4 regions of the Acidovorax temperans genome follow, and region 4 is predicted to be linked to each of the others. Evidence: predicted binding sites of a transcription regulator. Region 4 holds the regulator's gene; each other region holds the start of a gene.

Region 1 (7,834 bases), 2.1 Mb from region 4:
TGCTCCAGCGTGGCATCGGCCACCATGGGGCTGTCGCCTTCCAGCAGGTTGTCGTAGACGAAGGTGTCCACCGAGCGCGTGGCGCGCCAGTTCTGCACCAGGGTGTCGAGAAACTGGCGCACGGTGGTCTGGCTCGACGCTTCGCCGCGCGCCTCGCCGGCAGACAGCAGGATGCCGCTGACGATGGTCTTGCAGCGCTTGACCTGGGCTTCCATCTCGGCAATTTCTTCCTGCAGCACCGGGTCCTGCGTCAGCGCGGGGATGCGCTTCCAGTCGCCCAGGATCACGGCCAGGGTGGCCAGCGGCGTGCCCAGTTCATGCGCAGCGCCCGATGCCAGCAGCCCCATGCGCACGATGTGTTCTTCTTCTGCCGCCCGCTGGCGCACGGCGGCCAGGCGCGCATCGCGCCGGCGCAGGTTGTGGCTGATGCGGGTGATGAACACCACCACCAAAATGGCGTTGAGCATGAAGCACACCAGCAGGCCCAGCACGTAGGGGCTGGCCCAGCCGTCGCGCACATTGGTGGCCAGGGGCAGGGGCTGGCTGTGTTGCGCCAGCAGCACCACGCAGGCCGATGCCACCACCACGATGGACCAGATGTAGCCGCCGCGCAGCAGCATGGCCCCCACCGCAATCTGCAGCAGGTACAGGAACACGAAGGGGTTACCGATGCCGCCGCTCAGGTACAGCTGGGCGGTGAGGGCGGCCACGTCGATCAGCAGGCCGATGAACAGCTCCACATCGTGCACGCCCCGGCGCGTGCGCCAGCGCAGCAGGCTGGCAATGTTGAACACCACCATGCCCGCCACGATGGACAGCATGGCCTGCAAAGGCAGCGGCAGGCCCAGGCTGTAATGGGTGGCCTGGATGGTGAGCAGCTGCCCCACCACGGCAATCCAGCGCAGCTGGATGAGCTGGTGCAGGTTGCGCAGCCCGGCCGAGGTGTTGGCCGAACTGGCTTTGCTCACGGGCTGCTGGAGGGCTTTAGAGAATGTGCTGCGGTTCATGGGTGGTGTGGCTGCGATAGGCCGCACGCAGCCTGGATTCGTAGCGTGCCACAACCACCGCAGCCCCCACCACCATCAGTGCCAATCCAAACCAGGTCAGCGCATACACCAGGTGGCTGTTGGAGAAGCGCACCACCGTCAGCCCCTCACGCGGCCAGGGGCCGCTTTGCGCCGGGGGCAGGTCGGCTGACGCGAGGCTTTTGAGCGAGGGCAGGCCCGCGTCCACAAAGAAAGGCGCCGGGCGTGCCAGCTGCAGCGCCTGCGCAATGGCCGCTACATCGCGCGAATGCCAGCGCTGCTGCGCAGGGTCGTTGCTGCGCAGAAAGCCGCCGCCGGGCTCGCTCATGCGCAGCAGGCCCACCACGGTGGCGGGTGTGCTGGCAGATGTATCGGCACCTGCTCCGCCTTGCCAGCGCGCGCGTTGGTCCTGGGGCACAAACCCGCGGTTGACCAGCACCTGGGTGCCCTCGCTGGTTTGCAGCGGGGTCAGCACCCAATAACCGGCGCCGAGGGCTGTGGTGGCCTGGGTGAGCACGGTCTTGTCGGCCAGCCACTGGCCTTGCAGGCGCACGGGCTGGTATTCATATGCCGCAGCCGTCACTTCAGGCCATTGCACAGGCGGGGGTAAGGGCTGGGGCGGGGCCTTCAGGCGCTGGTCCACGCGCTCGATGAGGTCGAGCTTCCAGGACAGGCGTTGCACCTGCCATGCGCCCAGCGCCACAAAGCCCAGAAAAAGGGCGATGCCCACCGCAGTGAGCATCGCCAGAATCAGCGGGGAATGCGGACGCCGGGGCAGCGCTGCAGCGTGTGCCACGGCCAGCTCCCGCGTCAGGGCGCCGCGTGGTGTGCGCCGCCAGCGGCAGGAGCCTGCTGCCCGGCGGGGGCGATCTGCGGATGGTCGGGCATCATGTTCGCGTTCATGTGGAACATGACCCACAGCGTGCCCGCAATCGCGATGGCTACGAACACCACGGTGAAGATGGTGGACAGCATGGTCCAGCCGCCTTCGATCTTGCCGTTCATGTGCAGGAAGTACACCATGTGCACCACGATCTGCACCACGGCAAAGGCGCCCAGTACCAGCACGGCGGTGTTGCGGTCGGCAATCACCTTGGCCATGACCAGCCAGAACGGAATGGCCGTGAGGATGATGGACAGGATGAAGCCCGTCATGTACCCCGACAGCGTGCTGTGCGGGCCGTCGTCGTGGTGGTCGTCATGCCCGCCGTGGCCGTGGGCTGCGTGGGTTGTGTGTTGTGCGCTCATTTACAGCACCCCCATCAGGTACACAAAAGTGAAAACGCCGATCCAGACCACGTCCAGAAAGTGCCAGAACATCGACAGGCACATGAGGCGACGGTTGTTCTCGGGGATCAGGCCGTGCTGCTTGATTTGAATCATCAGCACCACCAGCCAGATCAGACCGAAGGTGACGTGCAGCCCGTGCGTGCCCACCAGCGTGAAGAAGGCCGACAGGAAGGCGCTGCGCTGGGGCGTGGCGCCCTGGTGGATCAGGTGGTAGAACTCGTACAGCTCCAGACCCAGGAAGCACAGGCCGAACAGCCCGGTAATGGCCAGCCACAGCAGGGTGCCGTTCACATCCTTTTGCTGCTTGCGCAGCATGGCAAAGCCGAAGGTGATGGACGACAGCAGCAGGAAGGCCGTGTTGATGGCCACCAGCGTCAGGTCAAACAGCTGCGCGCCGGTGGGGCCTGCCGCGTAGCTGCGGCCTAGCACGCCATAGGTGGCAAACAGGGCGGCAAAGATGAGGCAGTCGCTCATCAGGTACAGCCAGAAGCCCAGGGCGGTGCCGTTTTCGGGATGGGGCTCGTGCGCGAGGTGGTACTCGCGTGGGGCCAGGGCGCCTGCGGCGGCGCCAGCGTTAAGGCGAAGTTCAGACATGGCGGGCCAGTTGGAGTGTGCGAGCTTCTTCGGTGGCCTTCACTTCGGAGGCCGGGATGTAGAAGTCACGTTTGTAGTTGAACGTGTGGATGATGGAAGCCAGCAACAGCGCCGCGAACGACGCGCCCGCCAGCAGCCACATGTGCCAGATCAGTGCGAAGCCGAACACCAGCGAAAGGCCCGAGATCACGACACCCGCGCCGGTGTTGGCAGGCATGTGGATGGGCTGGAAGCCGGTGAGCGGACGCTGGTAGCCGTGCTTCTTCATGTCCCACCAGGCGTCAATTTCGTGCACCACGGGGGTGAAGGCGAAGTTGTAGGCAGGTGGAGGCGACGATGTGGCCCATTCCAGCGTGCGGCCGTCCCAGGGGTCGCCGGTCTCGTCACGCAACTGGTCGCGCTTGAGGTAGCTGACCAGCAGTTGCATCAGGAAGCAGCCAATGCCGGCCGCGATCAGGCCTGCGCCGATGGCGGCGATGATGAACCAGATCTGCAGGGATTGGTCTTCAAAGTGGCTGACGCGGCGGGTAACGCCCATCAGGCCCAGAACATACAGCGGCGTGAACGCGACCCAGAAGCCCACGACCCACAGCCAGAAGGAGCGCACGCCCCAGGTGCGGTCGAGCTTGTAGCCGAAGGCCTTGGGGAACCAGTAGCTGATGCCGGCAAACATCGCGAACACCACGCCGCCAATGATCACGTTGTGGAAGTGGGCGATCAGGAACAGGCTGTTGTGCAGCACGAAGTCGGCTGGGGGCACGGCCAGCAGCACGCCGGTCATGCCGCCGATGGCGAACGTCACCATGAAGGCCACAGTCCACATCATGGGCAGCTCAAAGCGGATGCGGCCCTTGTACATGGTGAACAGCCAGTTGAAGATCTTCGCCCCCGTGGGGATGGAGATGATCATGGTGGTGATGCCGAAGAAGGTGTTCACGCTCGCGCCCGAGCCCATCGTGAAGAAGTGGTGCAGCCACACCAGGTACGACAGGATGGTGATACACACCGTGGCGTACACCATGGAGGTGTAGCCGAACAGGCGTTTGCGGCAGAAGGTGGCCACCACTTCGGAGAACACGCCGAACGCGGGCAGCACCAGGATGTACACCTCAGGGTGGCCCCAGATCCAGATCAGGTTCACGTAGAGCATGGGGTTGCCGCCCAGCTCGTTAGTGAAGAAGTTGGTGCCCACGTAGCGGTCCAGCGACATCAGAACCAGCGCGGCCGTCAGCACAGGGAAGGACGCCACGATCAGCGCATTGGTGCACAGGGCAGTCCAGGTGAAGACAGGCATCTTCATCAGGTTCATGCCGGGTGCCCGCATCTTGATGATGGTGACGATCAGGTTGATGCCCGAGAGCGTGGTGCCCACCCCGGCAATCTGCAGCGCCCAGATGTAATAGTCCAGCCCGGTGCTGGCGCTTTGTGAGCCCAGGTTGGACAGTGCCAGCCAGCCGGAGGTGGAGAACTCACCCAGGAACAGGGACACCATCACCAGCACGGCGCCAGCGGTGGTCATCCAGAAGCTGAAGTTGTTCAGGAACGGGAACGACACGTCGCGCGCACCGATCTGCAGCGGCACGAGGTAGTTCATCAGGCCTGTGACCAGCGGCATCGCCACGAAGAAGATCATGATCACGCCGTGGGCGGTGAAGATCTGGTCGTAGTGGTGCGGCGGCAGGTAGCCCATGTTGTCGCCAAAGGCCATGGCCTGCTGCAGGCGCATCATCACGGCGTCGGCAAAGCCGCGCAGCAGCATCACCAGGCCCAGGATCATGTACATGATCCCGATCTTTTTGTGGTCGATGCTGCAGATCCAGTCGCGCCAGAGGGTGCCCCACAGGCGGAACTTGGTGATCAGCGCCATCACGGCGATGCCGCCCAGCACGACGGCAATGAAGGTCCACAGCACGATGGGCTCGTGCGCCATGGGCACGGCGTCCCAGCTCAGGCGGCCCAGTGCCCAGTGGGCAGGAGTTGCGTTTTCAGGGGTCATAGCGAGGCTCATTGACGGATGCTGGCGCCGGAGGTTGGGGCCGGTGCATTGCGGGTTTCAAGCGCGGCCACCACTTGGGCGGCGTTTTGTGCGGTGCACACGTCCTGGGGCAGGTTCAGGCCGGCAGCGCGCATGTACGCTTCTCCACCCAGGGAGTCGATGGCCATCATGTGGTGCATGCACATCTTTCCTTCTTCCACGCAGCGGTTGAGCACCTTGTCGTACAGGCCCTCTTCCACCGAGGCAAAGCGCTGCACGGGGTCGCGCTCGCTGGGCTTGGCCAGGTTCAGGTAGGTGGCCTTGTCCAGCGGCTTGCCTTCGGACTTGGCTTTTTGCACCCATTGGGCAAAGTCTTCGTTGCTCAGGCCGTGGAACTTGAACGTCATGCCCGAGAAGCCTGCGCCGCTGTAGTGCGACGACATGCCGTGGAACACGCCAGGCTTGTTGATCACCGCGTTCAGCTCGGTCTGCATGCCGGGCATGGCGTAGATCATTCCGGCCAGGTCGGGCACGTAAAACGCGTTCATGGTGGACGTGGCCGTGAGCTTGAACAGGATGGGGCGATCCACCGGCGCGGCCAGTTCGTTCACCGTGGCAATGCCTTGCTCGGGGTAGAAGAACAGCCACTTCCAGTCCATCGCCACCACCTGCACTTCAAGTGGCTTCACATCGGCGGGCACGGCGCGCTGCGCGTCGATGCGGTCCAGGGGGCGATAGGGGTCGAGCTTGTGGGTGCCGATCCAGGTGAGTGCACCCAGGGCGATGATGATCATCAGGGGCACGGTCCAGATCACCAGTTCCAGCGTGGTGGAGTGGTGCCATTCGGGGTCGTACTCGGCTTCGGTATTGCTCTGGCGGTATTTCCAGGCAAAGAACAGCGTGAGTGCGATCACCGGCACGATGATGATGAGCATCAGCAAAGTGGCGGTAATGACCATCTGGCCCTGTTGGGCGGCAATGTCACCAGCCGGGTTCAGGACAACGGCCTTGCTGCAACCGGCCAGGCCGGTTGTCAGTGCGATCGCTGCCAGACCGGCGGGCCTGCGGAGTTTTTGGGTGTTCAACATGCGAAGAGCGCGACAAAGGCGCGTTTAGGTGTAAACGCGAATGACTGAGGGTTCGCAATGTAGTACGGCTAGCGAATTTGTCGATTGGACATTTTGTCCAACATCAAAGGCGCACGACTGTTTTTCACTCTTTCGCAGGAGTCTTGATCTGTCGCAGTGCCGAAAACGCCCTGCGCAATCAGGGTTTTCCTACGCGCAGCCTAGCGAAACCTCACTTGTGGCGCGGCAGGGTGGCGTGTAGAACGGAGCCGTATCACTTGCTTGAGGAGCGTCAATATGTACAGCCCAGGTTCTGCGGCACTGCCTGTTCCAGGCTTTGAAAGTTCGGTCTCCCTCGCACGTGCCCACACCGACGAGGACGTCACCCCTGGTGAGATCGCGGTGGGGGTCATCATTGGGCGTTCGTCTGAATATTTCGACTTTTTTGTCTTTGGTATCGCCAGCGTGCTGGTGTTTCCCTCGCTGCTATTTCCGTTTGTGTCGCGGCTTGACGGCACGTTGATGGCATTTGCCATCTTCGCGCTGGCTTTTGTGGCCCGCCCGGTGGGCACGGCCATTTCCATGGCCGTGCAGCGGCGCTGGGGCCGGGGCACCAAGCTCACGCTGGCGTTGTTCCTGCTGGGCGCTTGCACGGCGGGTATGGCGTTTTTGCCCAGCTATGCCTCGGTGGGCAGCACGGCCATTGTGGCGCTGGTCATCTTGCGCATTGGCCAGGGGCTGGCGCTGGGCGGCACCTGGGACGGCCTGCCCTCGCTGCTGGCGATGAGCGCGCCCCAGGAACGGCACGGCTGGTTTGCCATGATCGGACAGCTGGGCGCGCCAGTGGGCTTTGTGCTGGCTGCCAGCCTGTTTGCCTACCTGTACGGCAGCCTGAGCACGGCAGAGTTTCTGGACTGGGGCTGGCGCTATCCTTTCTTCGTGGCCTTTGCCATCAACGTGGTGGCGCTGTTTGCCCGCCTGCGCCTGGTGGTGGGCCAGTCATACGCCGAACTGTTGCAGCAGCGTGAGCTGCAACCCGTGAGCGTGAGCCAGGTGGTGCGTGATGAAGGCGGCAATGTGCTGATTGGCGCGTTTGCCGCGCTGGCCAGCTTTGCGCTGTTTCACCTGGCTACGGTGTTCCCTCTGTCGTGGATCGTCATGTATTCCGAACAGTCCATCACCGAGGTGCTGAGCGTGCAGATTGTTGGCGCCTTCCTGGCGGCGGGGGCGATCATGCTGTCGGGCTGGCTTGCCGATCGCATTGGCCGACGCAATCTGCTGGGTTCCATGGCGGTGTTGATTGGCCTGTTCAGCTTTGCGGCGCCCTGGCTGCTGGGTGCAGGGTCTGCGGGCAACAACGTGTTCCTGCTGGTGGGCTTTGTGCTGTTGGGTCTGTCTTATGGGCAGGCTTCGGGCACCGTCACGGCCAATTTCTCGGCCCAATACCGCTACACGGGCGCGGCCCTGTCTGCAGACCTGGCCTGGTTGCTGGGCGCAGGTTTTGCGCCGCTGGTGGCGCTGGGGTTGTCGGCCAAGTTTGGCCTGGGCGCCGTGTCGGTCTACCTGCTGTCGGGTGCGGTGTGCACTTTGGCCGCGTTGCGTATCAACCGGTTAATTGAGCGGCGCGAGTCTTGAAAAGTGCCATCACCCGCCGCCTCTGGCGCGGCGGGTGGCAGGCCTTTTCCGGGCCTCTTCTTTGGACCTTGAGTTTTTCGGGTTACTTGGCGTACGGGTCCGCAAACCCCAGCTCTTGCATGATGGCGGTCTCGTAAGACTCCATCTCGTCCGCGTCTTCGGCACTGGTTTCGTGGTCCCACCCCTGGGCGTGCAAGGTGCCGTGCACCAGCAGGTGGGCGTAGTGCTCTTGCAGACTCTTGTTCTGC
Region 2 (7,834 bases), 790 kb from region 4:
GGGGCTTGCACGTGGTACAGCGTTTGCGCTTGCTCCACCAGGTGCCCGGCCAGGTCTTCGCACAGCTCGTAGCGGTTGCGGACGACCGAAGCCGGTTCGCGCAGGCGCTGGCGGCTGTCGGCATACACCGCCAGGAATGAGGGCGGGACGTGGATCTGGTTGTCTTCTTCGTGCATGGGCAGGGGGCGTGGATGGGCGGTGGGGCCGCTCAATCGGGGGTGAACAGACGCTCGAACTTGGCCTGGTCGGGCGCCAGCTCAAAGGTCACCACCTGGCCCATTTTCATGTCCGACAGGCGGCAGGCAGCGTACAGGGTGGTTTTGCCTGCCAGCTCCATCACTTCCAGGTCAATGATGGCGTAGGGGTAGGGCACGAACACCTGGTGCTCAAAAATCTCGCGGTACTGGTTGCGGGGCGAGGGGTAGAGCTTGTATTGGTCGGTGGTAATGGTCTGTGTGGCCATGGGCAGATGAGGGGCTGATCGGTCGCGCAAGGGCTGCGGTGGGGGTAAAGTGCGGGCGAATGCTACAGACAATCCTGCCCAACTACCAACAACATCTCTATGGCAAGACCCAAAAGTGAATGGCCGAACAAGGTACTGGCCTTGATTCAATCCGGCAACCACACCGCCGCAGTGGCGCAAATCAAGGTGGCGCCCACGGTGGGCGATATCACCCGGCTGCAAACCCTGCTGGAAAAGCTGCCGCCGTCGCCCGCGCTGCAACAGCTCAAGAAATTTGTCGAAGAAGAGCGCGCCCTGCTGGCAGCGCCCCGCCTGCACCGCGCACCATGACCTACGCACGCGTTTCCATCCAGACCGAAGACTTTGACCTCTCGCACGAAATCGCCGAACTGCGCCGCAACGACAAGGGCGTGGGCGCCGTGTGCAGCTTCGTGGGCACCGTGCGCGACCGTAATGAAGGTGACGCCGTGGCGTCGATGGAGCTGGAGCACTACCCCGGCATGACGGAAAAATCCATCGAAGCCATGGTGGAGGAGGCTTTCCGGCGCTTTGACATCTTTGGCGCCCGCGTCATCCACCGGGTGGGCCTGCTGCAGCCGCTCGACCAGATCGTGCTGGTGGCAGTGACCAGCGCCCACCGGGGCCAGAGCTTTCAGGCCTGCGAGTTTTTGATGGACTACCTCAAGACCCAGGCCCCGTTCTGGAAGAAGGAGCAAACCCCCCAGGGCGCCCGCTGGGTGGACGCGCGGGTGAGCGACGATGCGGCACTGGCGCGCTGGGGCATCACGGCGAGCAATGCGTGAAGCTCTGCGGCCAGGAATATCAGTAAAAAATGGCTCTGGCGCTTGATAGATAAGCGTTGGTAGCTATTAAAAAAGTAGCAATTCAGGCGGCCTGCTGCATTTTGGTTTGCTGACGCACGTCAATCTCTTCTGTCAAAAGCTGCCTTGAAATGAGGCAGTGCATGCCCCAAATGCTTTGCAATTCGGAGGATATTGACCCATGCGTCTCGACAAATTCACCACCAAGTTCCAGGAAGCCCTGGGCGATGCCCAAAGCCTTGCCCTGGCCCACGACAACGCCTACATCGAACCCGTGCACGTGCTGCTGGCCATGCTCAAGCAGGACGATGGCCCCAAAGCGCTGCTGCAGCGCGCGGGCGCCAACGTGCCGGGCCTGACCAGCGCTGCTGAAGCCGCCATCAAGCGCCTGCCGCAGGTGCAGGGGCACGACCAGGTGCAGGGCGGCCCCGAGCTGGGCCGCGTGCTGCAGGCCACTGAAAAAGAGGCCATCAAGCGCGGCGACCAGTTCATTGCCAGCGAGCTCTTCTTGCTGGCGCTGACCGATAGCAAGGGCGATGCTGCCCAGATCGCCAAAGACAACGGCCTGACCCGCAAGAGCCTGGAAGCCGCCATCAACGCCGTGCGCGGCGGCCAGAAGGTGGACAGCGCCGAAGCCGAGGGCCAGCGCGGCGCGCTGCAAAAGTACTGCCTGGACCTGACCGAGCGCGCCCGCGCCGGCAAGCTCGACCCCGTGATTGGCCGCGATGATGAAATCCGCCGCGCCATCCAGGTGCTGCAGCGCCGCAGCAAAAACAACCCCGTGCTGATTGGCGAGCCAGGCGTGGGCAAGACGGCGATTGTGGAAGGCTTGGCCCAGCGCATCGTGGCGGGCGAAGTGCCCGAATCGCTCAAGGGCAAACGCGTCCTCTCGCTGGACATGGCGGCCCTGCTGGCCGGTGCCAAATACCGCGGCGAGTTTGAAGAGCGCCTGAAAACCGTGTTGAATGAGTTGGCCAAGGACGAGGGCCAGACCATCGTCTTCATCGACGAGCTGCACACCATGGTGGGTGCTGGCAAGGGTGAGGGTGCGATGGACGCGGGCAATATGCTCAAGCCAGCCCTCGCGCGTGGCGAGCTGCACTGCGTGGGCGCGACCACGCTGGACGAATACCGCAAGTACATCGAAAAAGACGCTGCGCTGGAGCGCCGCTTCCAGAAAATCCTGGTGGGCGAGCCCACCGTGGAGGCCACCATCGCCATCCTGCGCGGCCTGCAGGAAAAGTACGAAGTGCACCATGGGGTGGAGATCACCGACCCGGCCATCGTGGCTGCGGCCGAGCTCTCCAACCGCTACATCACCGACCGCTTCCTGCCCGACAAGGCGATTGACCTGATCGACGAGGCAGCGGCCAAGATCAAGATCGAAATCGACTCCAAGCCCGAAGCCATCGACAAGCTCGACCGCCGCCTGATCCAGCTGCAGATCGAGCGCGAGGCGGTGAAGAAGGAGAAGGACGAGGCCTCACAAAAGCGCCTGACCTTGCTGGAAGAAGAGATCGAAAAGCTGCAAAAGGAAATTGCCGACCTGGAAGACATCTGGACCTCGGAAAAGGCCCAGGCCCAGGGCAGCCAGCAGGTGCGCGAGCAGGTTGAGAAAGTGAAGCAGCAGATCGAAGAGCTCAAGCGCAAGGGCGATTTCAACAAGGTGGCCGAGCTGCAATACGGCAAGCTGCCTGACCTGGAGCGCCAGCTCAAGGAAGCGCAGGCCAAGGAAGAGGGCAAGGACGGCGCGTCCACCCCCAACCGCCTGCTGCGCACGCAAGTGGGCGCGGAAGAAATTGCCGAGGTGGTGAGCCGCGCCACGGGCATCCCCGTCGCCAAGATGATGCAGGGCGAAAAAGACAAGCTGCTGCAGATGGAAACCAAGCTGCACGAGCGCGTGGTGGGGCAGGAAGAGGCGATTGCCGCTGTGGCCAATGCCATCCGCCGCTCACGCTCGGGCCTGTCTGACCCGAACCGGCCCACGGGCTCGTTCCTGTTCCTCGGCCCCACGGGCGTGGGCAAGACCGAGCTGTGCAAGGCGCTGGCGGGCTTCCTGTTCGACAGCGAAGAGCATCTGGTGCGCATCGACATGAGCGAGTTCATGGAGAAGCATTCCGTGGCCCGCCTGATCGGCGCGCCGCCCGGCTACGTGGGCTATGAGGAAGGCGGTTACCTGACGGAAGCCGTGCGCCGCAAGCCCTATAGCGTGCTGCTGCTCGACGAGGTGGAAAAGGCCCACCCCGACGTGTTCAACGTGCTGCTGCAGGTGCTGGACGATGGCCGCCTGACCGATGGCCAGGGCCGTACCGTGGACTTCAAGAACACGGTGATCGTGATGACCAGCAACATCGGCTCGCACCTGATCCAGGCCATGGTGGGCCAGGACTCGCAGGACATCAAGGATGCGGTGTGGGGCGAGCTCAAGAACCACTTCCGGCCCGAGTTTTTGAACCGCATTGACGAGACCGTGGTGTTCCACGCGCTGGATGCGCAGCACATTGCGTCGATCGCCAAGATCCAGCTGAAGTTGCTCGAAACCCGGCTGGCCAAAATGGATTTGGAACTGCAGGTGTCTGACGCTGCCTTGGCAGAATTGGCCAAGGTGGGGTTCGATCCGGTGTTTGGTGCACGTCCGCTCAAGCGGGCCATCCAGCAGCGCATCGAGAACCCCTTGTCCAAGCTGCTGCTGGAAGGGCGCTTCCCGCCCAAGAGCGTGATTGCCGTGACAGTGAACCCCGTGCTGGAACCTGGGGTGTTCCAGTTCAGCGCTGTGCCGCAGGGTTAAGCGGCCCCCGGTGCGGGCAGGGCCTCGGTTGAGGCTTTGTCCGCATCGCAGTTGTGAATGAGAGGTGTTGTTTGAACGAATTTGTTGCAGGTGTACTTCGCTTGGTGCTGCGTGTCGTGGTGGTTGCGATGGGCGTAGTGCTGTTTTTGAGCCTCGTCGCCGCCGTGATGGTGTTGGCCCTGGTGTGGGCGCTGCGCGCGGGGTGGGCACGTTTGACCGGCAAGCCCGTCACCCCCTGGGTGATGCGCATGGACCCGCGTACCGGCTTCGGCACCGTGTTTCGTTCGACCGAGCGCTGGACCGCCGCGCGCCGTGCCTCTCCTGCTGCGGATGCAGCTCCTGAAGAGTCTGCGGCATCGCGCCGTGGCGGCGTGCTGCCGGGTGCCCAAGACGTCACCGATGTGGTTCCGCGCGAAGTGCGCTGAAGCCTGTTGAACCGCCCGGCGGCCCTGGCGTGGGGCCGCCTGCGGGCGTTGTGTCGGGTGGCGGACGCAACGCCACGGCAGGCCCGTAGTCCCGTGGGCTCATGTGCCCTTTGGTGACGTGACCTTGGCCCAGGCCTCCTATCATCTTGGCATGACCCCAGCCGAAATCCACGCCCATTTCCAACTCCAGCGGCAAGCCAGTCGTGAGCACGTCGATGTGCCGCTTTTGGTGCGCCGAGAGCGCCTGTTGCGCATCCAGAAAATGCTGGACGAGCACGGCCCCGTGCTCGCAGCGGCCGTGCAGGCAGACTTCGGAATGCGATCACCGCTGCTGACGGAGGTGGCAGACTTTTTTGTGCTGCGCAGCCTGCTGTCGCACACCCTGCGCCACCTCGGGCGCTGGATGAAACCCAAGAAAGTGTCCACGCCCCTGGTGCTGCAGCCCGCCACGGCCTGGATTGCCCGCCAGCCCCTGGGCGTGGTGGGCGTGATTTCCCCGTGGAACTATCCGGTGCAACTGGCGCTGGCCCCGGCCATCACCGCGTTGGCCGCAGGCAACCGGGTCATGCTCAAACCCAGCGAACTCACGCCCCACACTTCGGCGCAACTGGCTGCGCTGGTGGCCCAGTTTTTCTCCCCCGACGAGTTCTGCGTGGTGCAAGGCGATGCCAACCTGGCGGCCTTGTTCGCATCGCTGCCCTTCGATCACCTGGTCTTTACCGGCTCTACGGCTGTCGGGCGCAAGGTGGCCCAGGCTGCGGCGCAAAACCTCACGCCCACCACGCTGGAGCTGGGCGGCAAGTCGCCATGCATCATCGACGGCCACTGCGACATGAAGGACGCCGCGCTCAAGATTGCGCACGGCAAGCTCCTCAACGCGGGGCAAACCTGCATTGCGCCCGACTATGTGCTGTTGCCCCGAGGCCGTGAAGGCGAGTTTGCCCAGGCCTATGCCGCAGCGGTGGCACGGCTGTTTCCCACCATCGAAGGCAATGGCGACTACGCTTCGATCATCACGGCCCGCCACCATGCGCGGCTGCGCACCATGCTGCAGCAGGCCCAAACGCAGGGTGCCGAGGTGCAGACCATCGACCCCACTGCCGGCAAGCCCGTGGTTCACACCACCGGCACGCTGGGTGATGGCGTGAGCCGCCAGATGCTGCCCACGCTGGTGTTTGGCGCAACGTCGGCCATGCAGCTGATGCAGGAGGAGATTTTTGGCCCCATCCTCCCTGTGGTCTCGTACGAGCGGCTGGACGATGCCATCACCCACATCAACGCAGGGCCACGCCCGTTGGCGCTGTACTGGTTTGGGCAGAGCGAGGCAGTGCGTGACAACGTGCTGCAGCGCACCGTGAGTGGTGGTGTGACGGTGAATGACACCCTCATGCACATCGCGCACGACCAACTGCCGTTTGGAGGTGTGGGCGACAGCGGCTGGGGGGCTTACCACGGCGAGCAAGGCTTCTTGCAGTTTTGCCACCAGAAGTCAGTGCTGGTGCAGTCGCGCTGGTCGATGGGGTCGCTGTTGTACCCGCCTTACGGCCCCCGCATGGAACGCATCATGGCGTTGATACGCCGCCTGCTTTGATCGCTGGCCCACAGCGCTTGGGGCGATAGTGGTTCGCTGCCGCAACCCTGCCATTGCGGCAGCCTCAAAGCTCAGGGGCCGACCGCCGTTGTGTGGTCTTCGGGCGTGCGAAACAGGTTGTGGTCATCAACGAGCAAAAGACGGGCAGGCCTAAAGCAAGTATTGCGCACAAAGCGGCGTGCCGGGCTAGTCCATTGGTGCGATGGACGCGCGCCGGGGCGGTTTCTAGACTTTCCTCAAGAACCTGTTCAAAGCACGCAGGAGCGCCTCGCGGGTGTTGATCCATGCGCACAGGGTTTTGAGGTTGATCGTCTTCAAAACAATGGCCTGCCGCCTGCCGCCTGCCGCCTGCCGCCTGCCGCCTGCCGCCTGCCGCCTGCAGTGCACGTGCCCCGCCCACGCAACAAGCGGGCCTCGGTGCAGCGCGCTGCGCAGGCTGTGTCTGCGGCCTCCACGGGCCACGCGTTAGCCATCGCGTGAGAGGACTCGGCTGCGGCATAAGCCGTGCAAAAGCAGGGTGTTGCAAGGCGCCAAAACCACGAGAAAAACCGTGCATTGACATCATGGTGTAACCGAGCACAAAAGGGTGAAAAACCGTTTGCGGCGACAATGCCGCTCCTTTCGTTTTTTTACACCCTGTTTTCGTTCGGTTTTTCCATGTCTAGTATCCAGGTTCGTCCCGCCACGCTTCGCGATGCAAAAGCCATTGCCCAGATCCACACCGTCTCTGCTCAAGAGGCCTACAAAGGACTGGTGCCAGACGAGCAATTGAAAGCCATGTCATCGGTCGAAAAGCGCCAGGCTTACTGGCGCGAGGCCATCGAATATTGCGAGCCCCAAGTCCAGGTGGCCGTTGACGGCGAAAAGATCGTCGGCTTCGTCGGCTATGACCGCTCGCGCGATGAAAAGTCCCGCCCCACCACAGGTGAAATCTGGGCCATCTACGCAGCTCCCACACACTGGAACCAAGGCGTTGGCCTGGCTCTGTGGGATGCCGCCCGTGATGGCCTTCAGGAAGAAGGCTGCACCAACGTGACCGCGTGGGTGCCCCTGCGCAATGAGCGCGCTCTGCGTTTCCATGAGCTGGCCGGCTTCAAGCGCGAGTTGTCTACCGCCAAGACGGCCATCATCGGCGGCGTCAAGATCGAAGAAGTGCGCCTGAAGCGCCCGATCAACGGCTGAGCCCTCCCATGATCGAATGGAGCAGCCAGGGCCAGGCCCACAACGCCCAATGGCGCTCCGAGAGTGGCGCTTCGGCTCCGCGCCGCGTGATCGCTGCCGACGACACCCTGCCCGCCGACACAGCCTACCGCATGGCCTGTGAAGGCACGGGCTTGTTGTGGACGGGCGACTTCCAGAACGCCCGCATGTTGCTGCAGGCGCTGATGCGCCGCGCAGACCGCAAGCCCCGCAAGGTGGCGGCCAAAGCGGCGCAAAAAGCGGCAGCGGCCACCCCTGCGGAAGCGTTTCACCTGCACCGGCAGGCGCAGGCGCAGCGTGCGCGGGTGCTGTCGTCGGTGCTGATCGTGCTGGAAGGCGATTACACGATTGCGCTGCGCCGCGCGCCCGACCTGCGCCAGGCCTGCACCGAGGCCTGGGGCCCCGCCAGCGGGAATCGCGTGGTGGCTTCGCTGCGTGAGCTGCTGGGCTTGGTGGGCGCCCATGAATGGCGCAAGAAGGGCGTAGAAATACCCGCCCTGGGTGCACCGCCGGGCAACCGCATTCACCCGCACTACGGCGTTTTTT
Region 3 (7,834 bases), 1.9 Mb from region 4:
TCTGACCCATCGGACGTGGCCCGCGTGGAAGACCGCACCTACATCTGCTCGGCCAAGAAGGAAGATGCCGGCCCCACCAACAACTGGATGGACCCTGCTGAAATGCGCGCCACGCTGCAGCCGCTGTTCGACGGCTGCATGAAGGGCCGCACCATGTACGTGGTGCCCTTCAGCATGGGCCCGCTGGGCAGCCACATCGCCCACATTGGCGTGGAGCTGACCGACAGCGCCTACGTGGCCGTGAACCAGCGCCTGATGACCCGCATGGGCAAGGCCGTGTACGACGTGCTGGGCGTGGATGGCGAGTTCGTGCCCTGCATGCACACCGTGGGCGCGCCCCTGGCCGCTGGCGAGAAAGACTCCACCAGCTGGCCTTGCAACCCCAAGGTCAAGTACATCGTGCACTACCCCGAAACGCGTGAAATCTGGTCGTACGGCTCGGGCTACGGCGGCAACGCGCTGCTGGGTAAAAAGTGCCTGGCCCTGCGCATCGCCTCCACCATGGGCCGCGACCAGGGCTGGCTGGCCGAGCACATGCTGATCCTGGGCGTCACCAACCCCGAAGGCAAGAAGTACCACGTGGCAGCCGCCTTCCCCAGCGCCTGCGGCAAGACCAACTTCTCCATGCTGGTGCCGCCCGAGGCCGGCTTTGCGGGCTGGAAGGTCACGACCATCGGCGACGACATCGCCTGGATCAAGCCCCATGCCGACGGCAAGATGTACGCCATCAACCCCGAGGCGGGCTACTTTGGCGTGGCCCCCGGCACCAACATGCACACCAACCCCAACTGCATGCGCAGCCTGGACAAGGACGTGATCTTCACCAACGTGGCCCTGACGGACGACGGCGACGTGTGGTGGGAAGGCATGGAAAAGGACACGGGCAAGCTGCCCGATCACCTGATCGACTGGCAAGGCAAGGACTGGACGCCCCAGATCGCCAAGGAAACCGGCGCCAAGGCCGCCCATCCCAACTCGCGCTTCACCGTGGCTGCCACCAACAACCCAGCGCTCGACCCGCAGTGGGACGATGCCAACGGCGTGGCCATCGACGCCTTCATTTTTGGCGGCCGCCGCTCCACCACCGTGCCGCTGGTGACTGAAGCCCGCACCTGGACCGAAGGCGTGTACATGGCTGCCACCATGGGCTCTGAAACCACCGCTGCCGCCTTTGGCGCCCAAGGCGTGGTGCGCCGCGATCCGTTTGCCATGCTGCCCTTCTGCGGCTACAACATGAGCGACTACTTCCAGCACTGGCTGAACATGGAAGGCCAAATTGCCGCCACCGGCAAGGCGCTGCCCAAGGTGTTCTGCGTGAACTGGTTCCGCAAGGATGAAGCCGGCAAGTTCGTCTGGCCGGGTTATGGCGACAACATGCGCGTGCTCAAGTGGATGATCGACCGCATCGAAGGCCAGGCACAAGGCCAGGAAACCATGTTCGGCGTGGCACCACAATATGCAGAGATCAACTGGACGGGTCTGGACTTCAGCGCCCAGCAGTTCGCCGCAGTGACCAGCATCGACAAGGCCGCCTGGGCCGAAGAGTTCAAGCTGCACACGGCCCACTTCGAGCAGCTGGCGTATCACCTCCCTCAAGCGCTGCTGGACACCAAGGCTCAACTCGAAAAGCGTTTAGCGGCCTAAGAAATCGGTCGATTCAAGGTAGCCCACATTGTGGGCTGCCCAGCCAAAAAGCTGACCCACCGTGCGGTGGGTCAGCTTTTTTTCATGGCAAATTGAAACCTTATCCGGGCAGCGCTGAACTCCGTGGGGAAGACCCGGCCTCGGCGTTTCGGCTCGATTCCACGGGCCCATGAAAAAAGCCATGAACGCTCTAGGCGACCATGGCTTTTTACAGAAAGTGGCAGTGTTGGTGCGGCCCTTCCTGATGCATCAGTAGTAGCGGCGAACGTCCTGCACGGTGGCAATGCCCATGGCGTGGTTCAGTTCAGCCATGACGCGTGGGTCTTGCATCGCCACTTGCCATGTGCGTGCGTCTTCGGCAGCGCGGCGACGGCGCTCAGCCCAAGCCTGGGTGCCAGCGCGCAGGGCAACGGCCATGCGGCGTGCGGGCAGGGTCAGCAGGGCCAAAGCGGCAAACGCCACCACCCACAGCACCATCCAAGCGGCCAGCAGGTGGCCTTCGCTCCAGGTGTCGATCACCTGGTTGGCCACCACCATCAGCGCTGAAACCACCGCAGCCAGAAGCAACGAAGCAGCACCGCGCGCACCGTCGAAATTGTGCGCAATGTCCTTGATGGCGGCGGCGGCGTTTTCAGCGCGAACCACGCCAGGGTGTTCAGTGGGGTAATCAACGTGTGCGAAGCTGGTCATTTTGGTAGTCCCTTTTCAAACGCTTTTGGCGAGATTGCCGGGCGAATGCGTGAATCTTAGGGTTTACCCTTTATCTATTCAAATTTATATTTTGAATTTTCTACATTCATATCAGTGATGATTGAAAGATGACCTCGCATCTGAACTTTCGCTCGCTCGATCTGAACCTGCTGCGCGTGTTCGATGAAGTGATGGCGGAGCGCAGTCTGACCAAGGCAGCGCACAAGCTTTCCATCACCCAGCCCGCCGTGAGCAACGCCATGCGCCGCCTGCGCGAGGTGGTGGGAGACGAGTTATTGGTGCGCAGCGGCCAGGGGGTGGAGCCCACCCCCCGGGCGCTGGCCCTGTGGCCCAGCGTGCGCGATGCGCTGGCGCTGCTGCAGGAGGCCCTGGCGCCCGGCAACTTTGAACCCGCCACGGCCACATCCACCTTTGTGCTGGCCATGGCCGACGCGACGGCCGCCACGCTGGTGCCGCCGCTGGTGCAAATCATTGAACGCGAGGCGCCGGGCATCTCCGTGCGGGTCTTGCCGCTTACCACCCGCGACCCCCGGCGGCTGTTGGACGAAGAGTCTGCCGACATGGCCGTGGGCTACTTCCCTGCAGCCCTGGCCGACCTGACTGCCCGCGCCCAAGCGGGCGGGGCCGTGGCCTATGACAGCCGCCGCCTGTACGACGGCGAGTACATGTGTGTGATGCGCCAGGGGCATCCGCTGGCCACGGGCGAGTTGAGCCTCGACACCTACTGCGCAGCGCGGCACATGCTGGTCAGCTTTTCCGGTCGGCCGTTTGGTTTCATTGACGAAGCACTGGCCTCGCTGGGGCGCACCCGGCGGGTGGTTATCACCGTGAACCAGTTCTTCACGGCGGGCCGGGTGGTGGTGGGTTCAGACCTGCTGACCGTGCTGCCGCGGCATTTCATCCCGGTGACGGGCATTGCCGACAAACTGGTGCAACGTCCCCTGCCGCTGAATGTGCCTGCCGTGCACGTGGATGCCCTGTGGCGCCGACGCGGGCCGCAGGAAAAGGCCATGGAGTGGCTGCTGCACGCCCTGGCCCGATCAGCCCGCAGCATGTTTCGTGACTGACAACACCCGCAGGCCCACAGTACGCCTGAGAACCTGTCCAAAAGCCCTCACGGCCTACACTGCACCCATGAAGATTCAGCTGCTGTCCGACCTCCACCTGGAAGCCCATCCCCACTTTGTGCCAGAGCCCGCACCGGGCGCCGATGTACTGGTGCTGGCGGGCGACATTGGTTCCTACCAGGAAGGCGGCCAGCTGGGCGATGAAGATTTCGGCCTGGCCCGGTTTTCACCGTTACCTCAGTGGGGTGCGTGGCCCACACCCGTGCTCTTCGTGCCGGGCAACCACGAATACGACGCGCAAGATTTCGACGAAGCCCACCAGCGGCTGCGCCGTACCTGCGACAAGCTGGGCATTGCCTGGCTGGAACGCGAAACCCTGGTGCTAAAACAGGTGCGCTTTGTGGGCACCACGCTCTGGAGCGACTTTGACGCGCTGGCTGACCACGAACAAACTGACTCGCTCACCCGGCGCCTGCAACTGCGCGACAAGGCTTTCAGGGCTGCCAACTTTTACCTGCGCAAAACCGGCGGTACCCGCAGCGGCGAAGCATTTCTGGCCGAATCCATGCGCGCGCAAGCCCTGGCTTGCCAGGAATGGTTGCAAGCGGCGCTGAGCACGCCATTCGCAGGGACCACCGTGGCCGTCACGCACTTCGCCCCCAGCCTGCGCAGCGCAGACCCGCGCTACGGCCTGGTGCCCGGCACCGCAGGCTTTTGCAACGCACTGGATCACCTGCTGCCCCACGCGCAACTCTGGCTGCACGGCCACCTGCATGCGCCCAGCGATTACACGGTGAGCGGCACCGACCCAGCCACCCAGGAAGCCTGGCAATGCCGGGTGGTGGCGAACCCGCTGGGGTATGCCCGTAAGGGGGAACAGGCCACCTTTCAGAGCCAGCTGTGCCTCACCGTATGATCGGAAGCAAAGGCCTCTGACTTCTACGAAGGTCTTTTGGCGGCGCACGACGAAAAATATGACCCAGGTCAAGACAACAACCGCCTGCGCGCATTAGTCTGAACAACATCAACCTGGAGCTTTCCATGAACATTCTGCTTGCGGTCGACGGCAGCGCCTACACCAAGAAGATGCTTGCCTATCTGGCCACCCACGAAGACCTGCTGGGCACCAGCCACAGCTACACGGTGTTGACAGTGCAGTCGCCCCTGCCCACCCGCGCACGCGCTGCCCTGGGCAAGGAAGTGGTGGACAGCTACCACGCTGAAGAAGCCGACAAGATCATGGCGCCGGTGGCCAAGTTCCTCGGCCGCCATGGCGTGGAAGCCAAGTGCATGTACAAGGTGGGCCCCGTGGGCGAAACCATCGCCAAGGTGGCAGACACCGGCAAGTTCGACCTGCTGGTGATGGGCTCCCACGGCCACGGCGCACTGGCCACGCTGGTGGTTGGCTCGGTCACTACGCAAGTGCTGGCCCACTGCAAGGTGCCGCTGCTGATCGTTCGCTAAGCGACGGCCCCGCGCCGCATCAAGCCCCGCCCTGGCCCAATGCCAGTCAGTTAAGAGCTGACTGGCATTTTTTTTGTTGGGAATTTGGAAGCGCGTTTTTTGACGACCCTTGGGAAGCTGCGCCCAGTGCGGCGTGGCGGCAGCACGAAGTGTCGCGATTGCGCCAACAGGGCTGCCAACTGCTTGGGCAAGGTGCCGGCAGAGTCCAGGCTGGGGACCGCCAGTAAGTTCACGATGGCGTAGCTGGCTGTGTGGAAGCTGATGCGCTGGGGCTCGACCTGGACGTGCGCTGCCATCTCGCGCATCCAGCGGCGCAGCAGCGTGTAGGCGATCAGCACACCCCACAGCTCCTGGCGCACCAGCGCGGGCTGCTTGCTGCGCAGCACCGGCTCACCCTCCTGCAGGGTCTGCTTGATCTCCCGGAACCCCAACTCGATCTCCCAACGCTGGCGGTAGAGCTCGGCCAGCTCCTGCGCCGGATGCGTGCGGGGACACAGCAAGGATGTGATGAAGCGGCGCAGCCGTCCACCCACGCTCACCTCGATCAGGCGTGCCTGCCAGTGGCTGGGCAGATGCGGGTGTGCCTTGCGCGCTTGTGGGGACACCGGCATGCGGATCAGCGCATCGCCGCGCGCCAGTTGCTGGACGATCTCATGGCGCAGATTGTCCCGCGCGCGCATCAACCAGTGGCGCTGCGTACCCGCAGCCTGCCAGTCCAACAGGAACGCTGCCGAGAAGTACGCTCGGTCAAACAGGGTCACGGAGTGATCCTCGCCGCGCAACTGCGCTGCCAGGCTCAATTCGCCGCAGTCCATGGCGCCGAGCTTGGCATCAAGCATCTCGTGGCTGTGTGTGTCCATCAGGCAAGTGGCGCGGATCTGCGGCCAGGGCGAGAGGCCATGCTGGTTGCTGCAGCTGCCCAGTTCGACTCGATTCTCAGGGGTGTCCGGCGCCGACCAGACCACACCATCCACAGCCAGTACGCGCAGTGGCTGGCGCACATTCACCGCAGGACGGCTCCAGGCTTGGGTCAGTAGAGCGAACAGCTCGGCCAGAGGCTCCTCGCCCAGGCGCTGGCGGGCTTGCACGCTGACGCTCGGTGCGGGCGGCGCTTGTCCATCCAGGCTCAAATCCAGCTGCTGCACCACCTGCCACAGTGGCCGGTCGCGAAACAGCGCCAGTCCGATCACAAGCCACACGGCATGTTCGGCAGGCAGCTTGCGCCGGCGGATGGAGGCCTTGCCGCTGGTCCCCAGCGCCTGTGCGATCCAGGTGGGGTCTATCAACGCGCTGAGCTGCTCGATGCGATCAGGTACTCGGGGCAGGGTCTGGCGCAAGGCGTTTGCAAGCAGGCTCATCAAGAAAAAAGGGAACGTGTTGAACACGCTCCCTTTTACTGGATCAAGCCGCCTGCGGGCTTAACTGACTGGCATTGCGCCCTGGCGGGGCTTTTTTTTGCCCGGTGCGAGAACGCAGCCGCCATGCGGCGGCCCAAGGATCAGCGTGCCGACAGCCCGTCAAAACAGGTGCGCACCACCAACTCCACGATCTCGGCGTCCGAGTACTGGCCGCCATCCTTGAGGAAGGTGACCACCGGATCGCACGCGCGGGCGTACAGGGTGTACAGCACCACCAGGGGCGGCAAGGTGGGGTTGATCACGCCCTGGCCCTGGGCCTGCACGATCCATTCCCCGATCTGGTCGCTGACAGTGACCAGCCCATTGAGGTAATCCTTGTTGGCCATGAGCACGGCGCGCAGGCTGGAGTTGCGGCTGGGCAGCAGTGGCATCTCGTTGGTGATGAGCCGCTCCAGCGACCAGCGCACCAGCGCCTGCAGCTTTTCCACGGGTGGCATCTCTGCGGCAAGCCCATCAAGGTAAGTACGCACTCTCGCCAGAATCTGCACCATGGCTGCACTGCACAACTCTTCCTTGCTGCTGAAGTGCTTGTAGAGGCTGGCCTTGGCGATGCCGACCGCGTTGGCCACGTCGTCCATGGTCATGGCGTCATACGCCTTTTCGCCCAGCAGGCGGCAGGTGGCTTGCAGAATGGCCTCCTCGCGGGCGAGGTGCATCTGCTCTTTGAAAGAAACTTTGGTGGGCGGCGTCGACATGGCACGCATCTTATCCATTACGGTAAAAAAACAAATGCAGTAGTTGCATTACAACTACTACGTTCACGTCTTTACCGTCGTTTCGCCGACAGACCCATGCGTACGGATGCGAGCCAGTGCAGGCCAGCCGCTCAGGTCACCAGCGTGTTGGCCGCCGTCGCCTTCAGGGCTTCCGTCAGTGCGTCCAGCAGCTCCGACTCCAGATTCCAGCAGTGCCAGTACAGCTGAATGGGCAGGAAATGCCCCGGCACCAAATCCACCAGGCTGCCATCGGCAATCGGGCCCCGGGCCAGCAGTTCGGGCATCACACCCACGCCCCAGCCTGCCGACACGGCGCGCATCTGCCCTTCGGTGCTGGGCACGAACAGGTGGTTCAGCGCCACGCGCTTGAGCCCAAAGGTGCGCGCCACGAATTCGGCGGCCATATCGTCCTTGCGGTTGAACGACAGAAACGACACATCGCGAAAGTTGTGCGGCGTCAGCCCCTGGGGCAGGTGCTTGCGGGCAAAGTCGGCTGAGGCCACCGCCACGTAGTGCATGGCGCCCAGCGGCACCATCTTGCAGCCGCGCAGCGCCTGCTTGAGCGTGGTGACGCAGCCCAGCACCTGGCCCGAGCGCAGCCATTCCTGGGTGAAATCCTGGTCGTCGGTGATGATTTCGAGCGGCAGGCGCTGGCGCACCAGGTCGTGCAGCGCGCCCATGGCCCAGGTGGCAATGCTGTCGGCATTGATGGCGATGGAGATGCGCTCGTCTTCGCGTGAGCCCCCCGGGGCGCTGGGGGCCAGCTCCTGCAGGTCGCGCTCCAGGTCGGCGCGCAGCAGGCGCAGCTGCTTGG
Region 4 (7,834 bases):
TGAACAACCCACGTGACGTGGTGCCTGAGTCCAACATGCCTGCCTACCCCTGGCTTGAGAAGACTCTGGTCAATCCGGCCGATTTGGCTCCTCGCATGAAGGCGCTGCGCACTGTGGGCGTTCCATACACCGACGCGCAAATCACCGCTGCCGCTGATGAAGTCAAGGGCAAGACGGAGTTGGATGCACTGATCGCCTATCTGCAAGTCATGGGCCGCGCGCTCAAGTAAGGGAGGGTTGGCATATGGACATCACCACCATGCGCATTGTGGCCACGCTGGCTTCAATGGTCTGCTTCATCGGCATCTGGGTGTGGGCCTACATGGGCCGCAACCGTGCCAAATTTGATGAGGCTGCTCGCTTGCCATTTGAGCAAGAATGAACTCCACCAGAATGAGAAAAACCCATGAGTGACTTCACCAGCAATTTCTGGTCGGTCTTTGTGACCGCGCTGACCCTGGTCGGCATCATTGGCTGCGCCGTGCTGCTTTGGATGGCAGGCCGCAAGAAGGTCGTATCAACGGCCGACAACACTACAGGCCACGTCTGGGATGAAGACCTGGTGGAAATGAACAACCCTCTGCCACGCTGGTGGGTGTGGATGTTCGTCATCACCATCATCTTTGGCTTGGGCTATCTGGCGGCCTACCCAGGTCTGGGCAGCTCTGCCGGCAAGCTCGGCTGGAGCCAGAAGGGCGAATACGAAGCAGAAGTGGCCAAGGCCAACAAAGAGTTGGAACCCATTTACGCCCGCTTTGCATCCATGACTCCTGAAGCGATTGCCGTGGACACGCAAGCCAAGGCCATTGGTGAGCGCCTGTTCATGAACAATTGCGCTCAATGCCATGGCTCTGACGCCCGCGGCAGCAAGGGTTTCCCCAACTTGGCCGACGGCGACTGGTTGTACGGTGGCACACATGACAAGATCCTGGAAACCTTGCAAAAGGGCCGCATTGGCAACATGCCTCCCATGGCTGCTGCCGTAGGTTCTCCAGAAGATGTGCGTAACCTGTCGCACTATGTGCTCAGTTTGTCGGGTAGCCCCCACGATTCTCTGCGTGCTTCTTTGGGCAAGTCCAAGTTTGGTGCTTGCGCCGCCTGCCACGGCATGGACGGCAAGGGCAATCAGGCTTTGGGTGCTCCCAACCTGACAGACGACATCTGGCTGCATGGCTGGGGTGAAGCAGCGATTACCGCCATGATCAACAATGGCAAGGTCAATCAGATGCCTGCACAGGCAGACAAGTTGACCGAAGCGCAGATCAAGGTGCTGGCCTCGTATGTTTGGGGATTGTCAAACAACAAGGCGCAGTGATGTGAACGTGGGGCGGTGTCTGAGGGCGCCGCCCCTTTGTTGTTTCTGAAGTTTTGGATTAAGTAGAGAGCGCCGCCATGAAGCCACCCAGCGAGTCTCCTCGCAAGGTTATTCCTATCGCTCCTGTTGCCGCAGATGGTTCGGAAGTGCCTAGCAGTCAGGTCGAGATCGTCTCCCTGTACGAAGCACAAAAGAAGATTTACCCGCGATCCATCAGCGGAGTATTTGCCCGGTGGCGCTGGGCGATGGTATTTCTCACACAACTGGTGTTTTATGGCCTGCCCTGGCTGGAGTGGGGGCAGCGCCAGATGGTGCTCTTCGATTTGGGAGCGCGCCGCTTTTATATCTTCGGTTTGGTGCTGTACCCGCAGGACTTCATCTACCTGACGGGTTTGCTGATCATTTCAGCACTTTCGCTGTTCCTGTTTACCGCCGTGGCCGGGCGTTTGTGGTGTGGTTTTTCATGCCCGCAAACGGTGTACACCGAAATTTTCATGTGGATCGAGCACAAGATCGAAGGTGATCGCAGTGCCCGGCTCCGCCTGGACAACGGCCCCTGGACGTTCGAGAAGATCCGCAAGAAGTTTTTCAAGCAGGTGGTGTGGATCGCGGTGGCCCTGTGGACCGGGTTCACCTTTGTGGGGTACTTCGTCCCCATTCGCGAGCTGGGCAGCGAGCTGCTGGCGTTCCCGGGCGGCTGGCAGATTTTCTGGGTGCTGTTCTACGGTTTTGCCACCTATGGCAATGCGGGCTTCATGCGCGAGCAGGTCTGCAAGTACATGTGCCCTTATGCGCGCTTTCAGAGCGCGATGTTTGATAAAGACACGCTGATCGTTACCTACGACCCTGAACGTGGCGAGCAGCGTGGTCCGCGCAAGAAGAATATCGACTACAAAGCCCAGGGGCTGGGCGATTGCATTGACTGCTCGCTGTGTGTGCAGGTCTGTCCGGTGGGCATCGACATCCGCAAGGGTTTGCAGTACGAATGCATTGGCTGTGGCCTGTGCGTGGACGCCTGCAATACCGTGATGGACAAGATGCAGTACCCGCGTGGGCTCATCCGTTATTCGACCCAGAACGGCGTGGCCAAGCACTGGACGCAGTCGCAGATGTTGCGCCGCGTGCTGCGCCCCCGCGTGCTGATCTACAGCGCCGTGCTGGTCACCCTGTGCGTGGCCTTGTTGGCCAGCCTGGTGACGAGAACACCGCTGAAAGTGGACGTGGTTCGCGACCGGGCCGCCTTGTCACGCATTGTGGCTGGGGGGAAGTTGGAAAACATCTACCGTATCCAGATCATGAACGCTACCGAAACTCCTCAGCGCTACCGCATAGATGCCAAGGGTCTTGAGGGACTTGAAGTGGTGTCGGAAGCGTCGGTGGAGGTCGATCCCGCTCAGTCTCGCTGGGTTGCTGTGCGATTGCAGGTGCCTTATGGGTCTGCTTCACCTGGGTCTCATCCCATCACCTTTGAAATTGGTGCCGAGGGTGGCGGTGCCCACGTGACAGAAAAAACCGTATTTTTGGTTCCCAGGTAGTACCGTTTTCATTCAACGTACAAGCCTGAGTTAATGGAGTTTGCTATGTCTACTGTTTCTTCCTCAGCCACGCCAGCTGCAGCCCCATGGTGGAAGTTTGGCCATGTGTGGCTGGTATTGGCGGGCCCCTTGGTGGTCATTGTTGCGGGGTTCATTACTTTGTGGCTTGCGATGTCGCGCCCAGACCCTGTGGTCGCGGAGGATTACTACCAGCGAGGTATCGACATCAACAAGACCCTGGAGCACCCAGAGAAGAGCTTGGCGCCCGCGATGAAAGGGCGCAATCACGCTGCGACCCCGCCAGAAGCGCAGCCGAGGTGATTGTGAAGTCACTCTGGTTCACTGAATTTCGCAACGACCCAATACAACACCGCAAGGAAACAGCACGATGTGGACACAGCGCCTGATGTGGATTGCCTGGCCAGCCTTTTTGGTGGCAGGTGTGATTGAGATGCTCGTCTTTGCGATGGTGGACCCGCAAGACCTTCACTGGTTCGGGCAGCCTGTCACCTTGTCGAGAACAGGCGTCTACACCTTGGCGTTCTTTGGGTTCTGGGCGCTCACCATGGTGTCCAGTGCGCTCACCACCTTGCTTGCGATGTCCCCCTTTGAACTGAATCGCTGCCCGGTGCCTGACGAGGAGCGCCCTGACGATTGCCGCAAGCATCCCTCCTGCACTTGAATAAAAAAAATGCCGCGCTGTATGGCGCGGCATTGTCGGAGGCGTCAGCGAAGTGCTCGTCAGTTGTCCGGCACCTCTGTCGAAAATTTTTCAGTGGCAGGCTTGTTGGTTGTTCACGATGCGGCGTAGGGCATCGGTATCTAGAATGCGGACATGTCTTTGCCGCACTTCCACGGTGCCTTCTTCTACGAACTTGGAGAAGGTGCGGCTCACGGTTTCAAGCTTGAGGCCGAGATAACTGCCAATTTCTTCTCGCGTCATTCGCAACACCAGTTCCGATTGAGAGAAACCTCGCGCGTGCAGGCGTTGCACCAAATTGAGCAAAAACGCTGCCAGACGCTCTTCTGCTCGCATGCTTCCGAGCAGCAGCATCACGCCATGCTCACGCACGATTTCACGGCTCATGATTTTGTGCACATGGTGCTGTAGCGCAGTGACTTCTCGCGAGAATTCCTCTATGCGATCAAAGGGCATGACGCAAACTTCCGCGTCTTCCAGAGCGACGGCATCGCAGGTGTGATGGTCATTCACAATGCCATCCAGACCAATGATTTCACCGGCCATCTGGAATCCTGTGACTTGGTCGCGACCATCTTCTGTCGCCACGCAGGTCTTGAAGAAGCCCGTGCGAATGGCATACAGCGAGGTGAAAGCTTCTCCGTTGCGGAAAAGCGTTCCGCCGCGCTTGATCTTGCGCCGCACGGCTACCACTTCGTCGATGCGTTGCAGCTGCTCTTCGTTGAGCCCCACAGGCATGCAAAGCTCACGGAGATTGCAGTTGGAGCAGGCGACTTTGATGGTGAGCGGATTCATGGCGCAGAAACCAGTTGGTTGTTCGAGCATATCGTGCTCGACGAGAGAGGCCGAAGTGCCTCGCACAGTGCTTAGAAGCGGATGATATGCATCAAATTGTCGCTCCACCAGCAGTGGGTTCACTTGATTCAGGTCAAGGACGAAGAGGGTAAGGTGCGGCACAGTAACCGAGTACGCAAGGATATCTCATGACCGCTGTTACCCCAGAACTCCTTACCCGGTTTGATGTGCCGGGTCCCCGATACACCTCTTATCCAACGGCAGACCGTTTTGTGGAGGCTTTTGGTCAGGAGGACTATGCCTTGGCGTTGGCCCAAAGGCATTTGGGGACAGGCTCCAAAGCCATGCCGTTGTCGCTGTATGTACACATCCCATTTTGCGAGTCGCTATGCTACTACTGCGCTTGCAACAAGATCATTACCAAACACCATGATCGTGCTGATGTCTATTTGCGGTACCTGAGCCGCGAAATCGACTTGCATACAGCCCAATGTGGTGTGGGGCAGGTGGTTAGCCAGTTGCATCTGGGTGGCGGGACCCCCACGTTCCTGTCTGATGATGGGCTGTGTGAGTTGATGTCCATGCTCAAGCGCAGCTTCACTCTGGCTCCCGGTGGGGAATATTCCATCGAAGTGGATCCCCGCACGGTCAACGCGGAGCGTCTGGCATTGTTGGCAGAGTTGGGTTTCAACCGGTTGAGTTTTGGCGTCCAAGACTTCGACTCTGAAGTCCAAAAGGCAGTACACCGTGTTCAGCCCGCAGAGCAAGTTTTTGCTTTGGTCGAATCTGCACGCACCATCGGGTTTGACTCCATCAATGTGGACTTGATTTACGGCTTGCCACGCCAAACCCCTGAGTCATTTGATCGGACGTTGTCACAGATTGCCCAGCTTCGACCCGATCGCATTGCGTTGTACGCATATGCACATCTGCCTGAGCGCTTCAAGCCCCAGCGTCGCATCATTTCAGCGGAGTTGCCCACAGCAGGTGCCAAAGTCGCCATGCTTTCGCGTTCGCTGGATGCATTTATTGACGCTGGCTATGTATACGTCGGCATGGATCATTTCGCTTTGCCTACTGATGCGTTGGCCATTGCAAAACGGCAGGGGCGCCTGCACCGCAATTTCCAGGGATACAGCACCCAACCCGATTGCGATTTGATTGGGCTGGGCGTGTCAGCGATTGGACGCATTGGGGCGACCTACAGCCAAAACGCCAAGACCCTGGATGAGTATTACGATTTCCTTGACCAGGGTCGCCTGCCAGTCGTTCGGGGGCTGGCATTGAACCGGGATGACTTGGTGAGACGCGCTGCCATCATGGCGTTGATGTGCCAAGGTGAACTGCTGATTGAGCCGATGGAGCAAGCATGGCTGATCGACTTCAAAAAGTACTTTGCTGCTGAACTGGACCGTTTGAAGGACATGGAAACCCAAGGTCTGGTGGAGTTGGGCAGTGAAGGGGTTCGAGTGACCCCCATGGGCTGGTTCTTTGTGCGCGGTATTGCGATGGTCTTTGATCGTTACCTGCAGGCCGATCGCACCCGCGCCCGCTTCTCCCGCATCATCTGAGCAGGGCTACGAACAGCATGTCGGCTACTGTTGCATGGACCGCACTGGTCATGGGTTTGGTAGGAGGAACCCATTGTTTGGCCATGTGCTCAGCTCCGTGCGCTGCGGTGGTGGGGGCTGTACAAAAGCCGGAAGGCTCCGCCGCGCTGGAGCAGCCTGTTCACTGGATGGACAACCCCCGCCGTTCTGCCCAGCCGTGGCTGCGCACCGGGGTTTTTCATGTGGGTCGCATCGTGGGATATGCGGCGCTCGGTGCCATGGCGGCCTGGGCCATGGATAGTTTGGCTTGGATTACACAGCAAACCATGGCGCTTCGGCCCTTGTGGACCCTCACGCACGTGGCCATTCTGGCCTGGGGCTTGATGATGCTGATCCAGTCGCGACAGCCAGCCTGGATCGAACAGGCGGGCCGTTCAGTCTGGGGGCGTGTCCAGCCGCTGCTTGGTTCGTCAACAGGTGTGGCCAGTGCTGGAGCTTTGTGGGCATTCATGCCGTGCGGTTTGCTCTATTCGGCCTTGCTGGTAGCGGCACTCAGCGGCGGGCCGTTGCAGGGTGCTTGGACCATGGCGCTGTTTGCTGTGGGCAGCGGTCTTTGGCTCGTGGGCGGCCCATTGGCTTGGCGGTGGGTACGGCAGCGTTTGGGCTCACTGCGGGGTGACTGGGGCACGCGCATCAGTGGCGCGCTTCTGTGTGGTGTCGCTGTGTGGGCGTTGTGGATGGATTTGGTATACAAACCCTCGCTCTGGTGCCGTTGAGGTGTACATAGGCCTGGCGCCGCAGCGCTTTCAGGACCGAGCGCGTCGAAGGGCGACCATGCGCATGGACATTCGAGCCGCTCCGCATTCCTCTGTGTGGTGAGCCCGCGCTCTGTATACGCCATGAGCATGTCATCTCAGCGAACGTGAACCAATCTTTCCCCTTATACATGAGGCTGTCTGCACTGGGCATGCAAAAGACATTTGCATCCAGGGCGAGACACCAGGTTCCTCAAGGAAGCATCAGAAGTGGTGATAATGGGCCTCAACAATTGTGGTTCTATTGTTACATTTTGCTTCCTATTCCCGGCCTGTTGTGAATACGTTCGTTCTCATCGATATAAGCCAATTGCGTATTGGCATGTATATCCAGTTGGATCTGGGCTGGATGCACCATCCCTTTCCGGTGAGCAGCTTTCGTATTGGTTCGGCAGAGCAGATTGCCACTTTGCGCGAATTGGGGCTCACAAGCGTCAAAGTTCTGCCTAAAAAGAGCGATCCAGAGTTTCGCGATGGGTTACTGGCCACCCCCGCAGATTTATCTGGCAACGCAACTGATGGCTCGGCGGACTCCAGCGGCGCGCCTGCTGAACAGCCCACTTACTCCTCGCCAGGCGAGTCGGCAGCGTTGCGCCGCAGAATGTTGCTTGCAGCTCAGAACGCGTCGCTCCTCGCTTGTGACCGGCGGTTTAGGCAGGCTACCAAGCAATACATGTCGATGGAAAAGCTGGTGGTCCAGCAGCCCCAGCAGGCTCAGGCAGAAGGGCAGTCTTTGGTTGCCGAGTGCGTTACAGACCTTCTGGAAAATGGGGACTCGGCCATTCGCCTTCTTTCCGAGGGGGTAGGAGAACCCGGGGCCTTGCACCCCGTCAATGTGATGGTTCTCAGTCTGCTGCTGGGCAAGGCACTCGGGATGAAGAGCGCCGAGCTTCATGATTTGGGAGTCGCAGCGCTGTTGCATGACATCGGCAAGGTCGGCATGCCGTTGCGCGTCGCTTTTGCCTCACCCGCCATGACGCCAGCAGAGCGTGTGAAGTATGAAAGCCATGTTGCTGCATCGGTCGCTCTTGCCACCCGCATGGGATGGGGCAAGGCAGTCCTCGCGACGATTGCCCAGCACCACGAAATGGTGGATGGCTCTGGGTTCCCGCTGCAAAGGCGTG

The links. Region 4 encodes FNR, which switches genes on or off when oxygen is low (the NO sensors DNR and NnrR bind a similar motif). Its sites were predicted from a motif close to TTGATNNNNATCAA; they were not measured.
Region 1: cyoA (ubiquinol oxidase subunit II) is a predicted target of FNR. The motif match lies at 6,066-6,079, and genes of this name have one in related genera.
Region 2: clpB (ATP-dependent chaperone ClpB) is a predicted target of FNR. The motif match lies at 1,376-1,389, and genes of this name have one in related genera.
Region 3: PQV96_RS20440 (universal stress protein) is a predicted target of FNR. The motif match lies at 4,397-4,410, and genes of this name have one in related genera.

Annotation. Positions count from the first base shown of each region.
Region 1 is NZ_CP117193.1:3,847,645-3,855,478, reverse strand. Features, by position in the region: gene PQV96_RS18015 (ATP-binding protein) at 1-1,007, opposite strand, end outside; gene PQV96_RS18010 (SURF1 family protein) at 985-1,767, opposite strand; gene cyoD (cytochrome o ubiquinol oxidase subunit IV) at 1,836-2,273, opposite strand; gene cyoC (cytochrome o ubiquinol oxidase subunit III) at 2,274-2,909, opposite strand; gene cyoB (cytochrome o ubiquinol oxidase subunit I) at 2,902-4,905, opposite strand; gene cyoA (ubiquinol oxidase subunit II) at 4,914-5,972, opposite strand; gene PQV96_RS17985 (MFS transporter) at 6,249-7,586, shown strand; gene ybeY (rRNA maturation RNase YbeY) at 7,669-7,834, opposite strand, start outside.
Region 2 is NZ_CP117193.1:939,805-947,638, forward strand. Features, by position in the region: gene PQV96_RS04390 (hypothetical protein) at 1-176, opposite strand, end outside; gene PQV96_RS04395 (hypothetical protein) at 209-463, opposite strand; gene PQV96_RS04400 (hypothetical protein) at 563-793, shown strand; gene PQV96_RS04405 (molybdenum cofactor biosynthesis protein MoaE) at 790-1,266, shown strand; gene clpB (ATP-dependent chaperone ClpB) at 1,466-4,072, shown strand; gene PQV96_RS04415 (hypothetical protein) at 4,144-4,497, shown strand; gene PQV96_RS04420 (coniferyl aldehyde dehydrogenase) at 4,649-6,088, shown strand; gene PQV96_RS04425 (GNAT family N-acetyltransferase) at 6,746-7,270, shown strand; gene PQV96_RS04430 (class I SAM-dependent methyltransferase) at 7,279-7,834, shown strand, end outside.
Region 3 is NZ_CP117193.1:4,354,314-4,362,147, forward strand. Features, by position in the region: gene PQV96_RS20420 (phosphoenolpyruvate carboxykinase (GTP)) at 1-1,644, shown strand, start outside; gene PQV96_RS20425 (hypothetical protein) at 1,894-2,334, opposite strand; gene PQV96_RS20430 (LysR family transcriptional regulator) at 2,463-3,422, shown strand; gene PQV96_RS20435 (metallophosphoesterase) at 3,490-4,338, shown strand; gene PQV96_RS20440 (universal stress protein) at 4,464-4,886, shown strand; gene PQV96_RS20445 (IS4 family transposase) at 4,937-6,244, opposite strand; gene PQV96_RS20450 (TetR/AcrR family transcriptional regulator) at 6,385-7,008, opposite strand; gene PQV96_RS20455 (LysR family transcriptional regulator ArgP) at 7,131-7,834, opposite strand, start outside.
Region 4 is NZ_CP117193.1:1,730,938-1,738,771, forward strand. Features, by position in the region: gene ccoO (cytochrome-c oxidase, cbb3-type subunit II) at 1-230, shown strand, start outside; gene PQV96_RS08215 (cbb3-type cytochrome oxidase subunit 3) at 245-382, shown strand; gene ccoP (cytochrome-c oxidase, cbb3-type subunit III) at 407-1,315, shown strand; gene ccoG (cytochrome c oxidase accessory protein CcoG) at 1,393-2,850, shown strand; gene PQV96_RS08230 (FixH family protein) at 2,896-3,171, shown strand; gene PQV96_RS08235 (hypothetical protein) at 3,239-3,532, shown strand; gene fnr (fumarate/nitrate reduction transcriptional regulator Fnr) at 3,623-4,345, opposite strand; gene hemN (oxygen-independent coproporphyrinogen III oxidase) at 4,534-5,916, shown strand; gene PQV96_RS08250 (sulfite exporter TauE/SafE family protein) at 5,934-6,671, shown strand; gene PQV96_RS08255 (cyclic di-GMP phosphodiesterase) at 6,988-7,834, shown strand, end outside.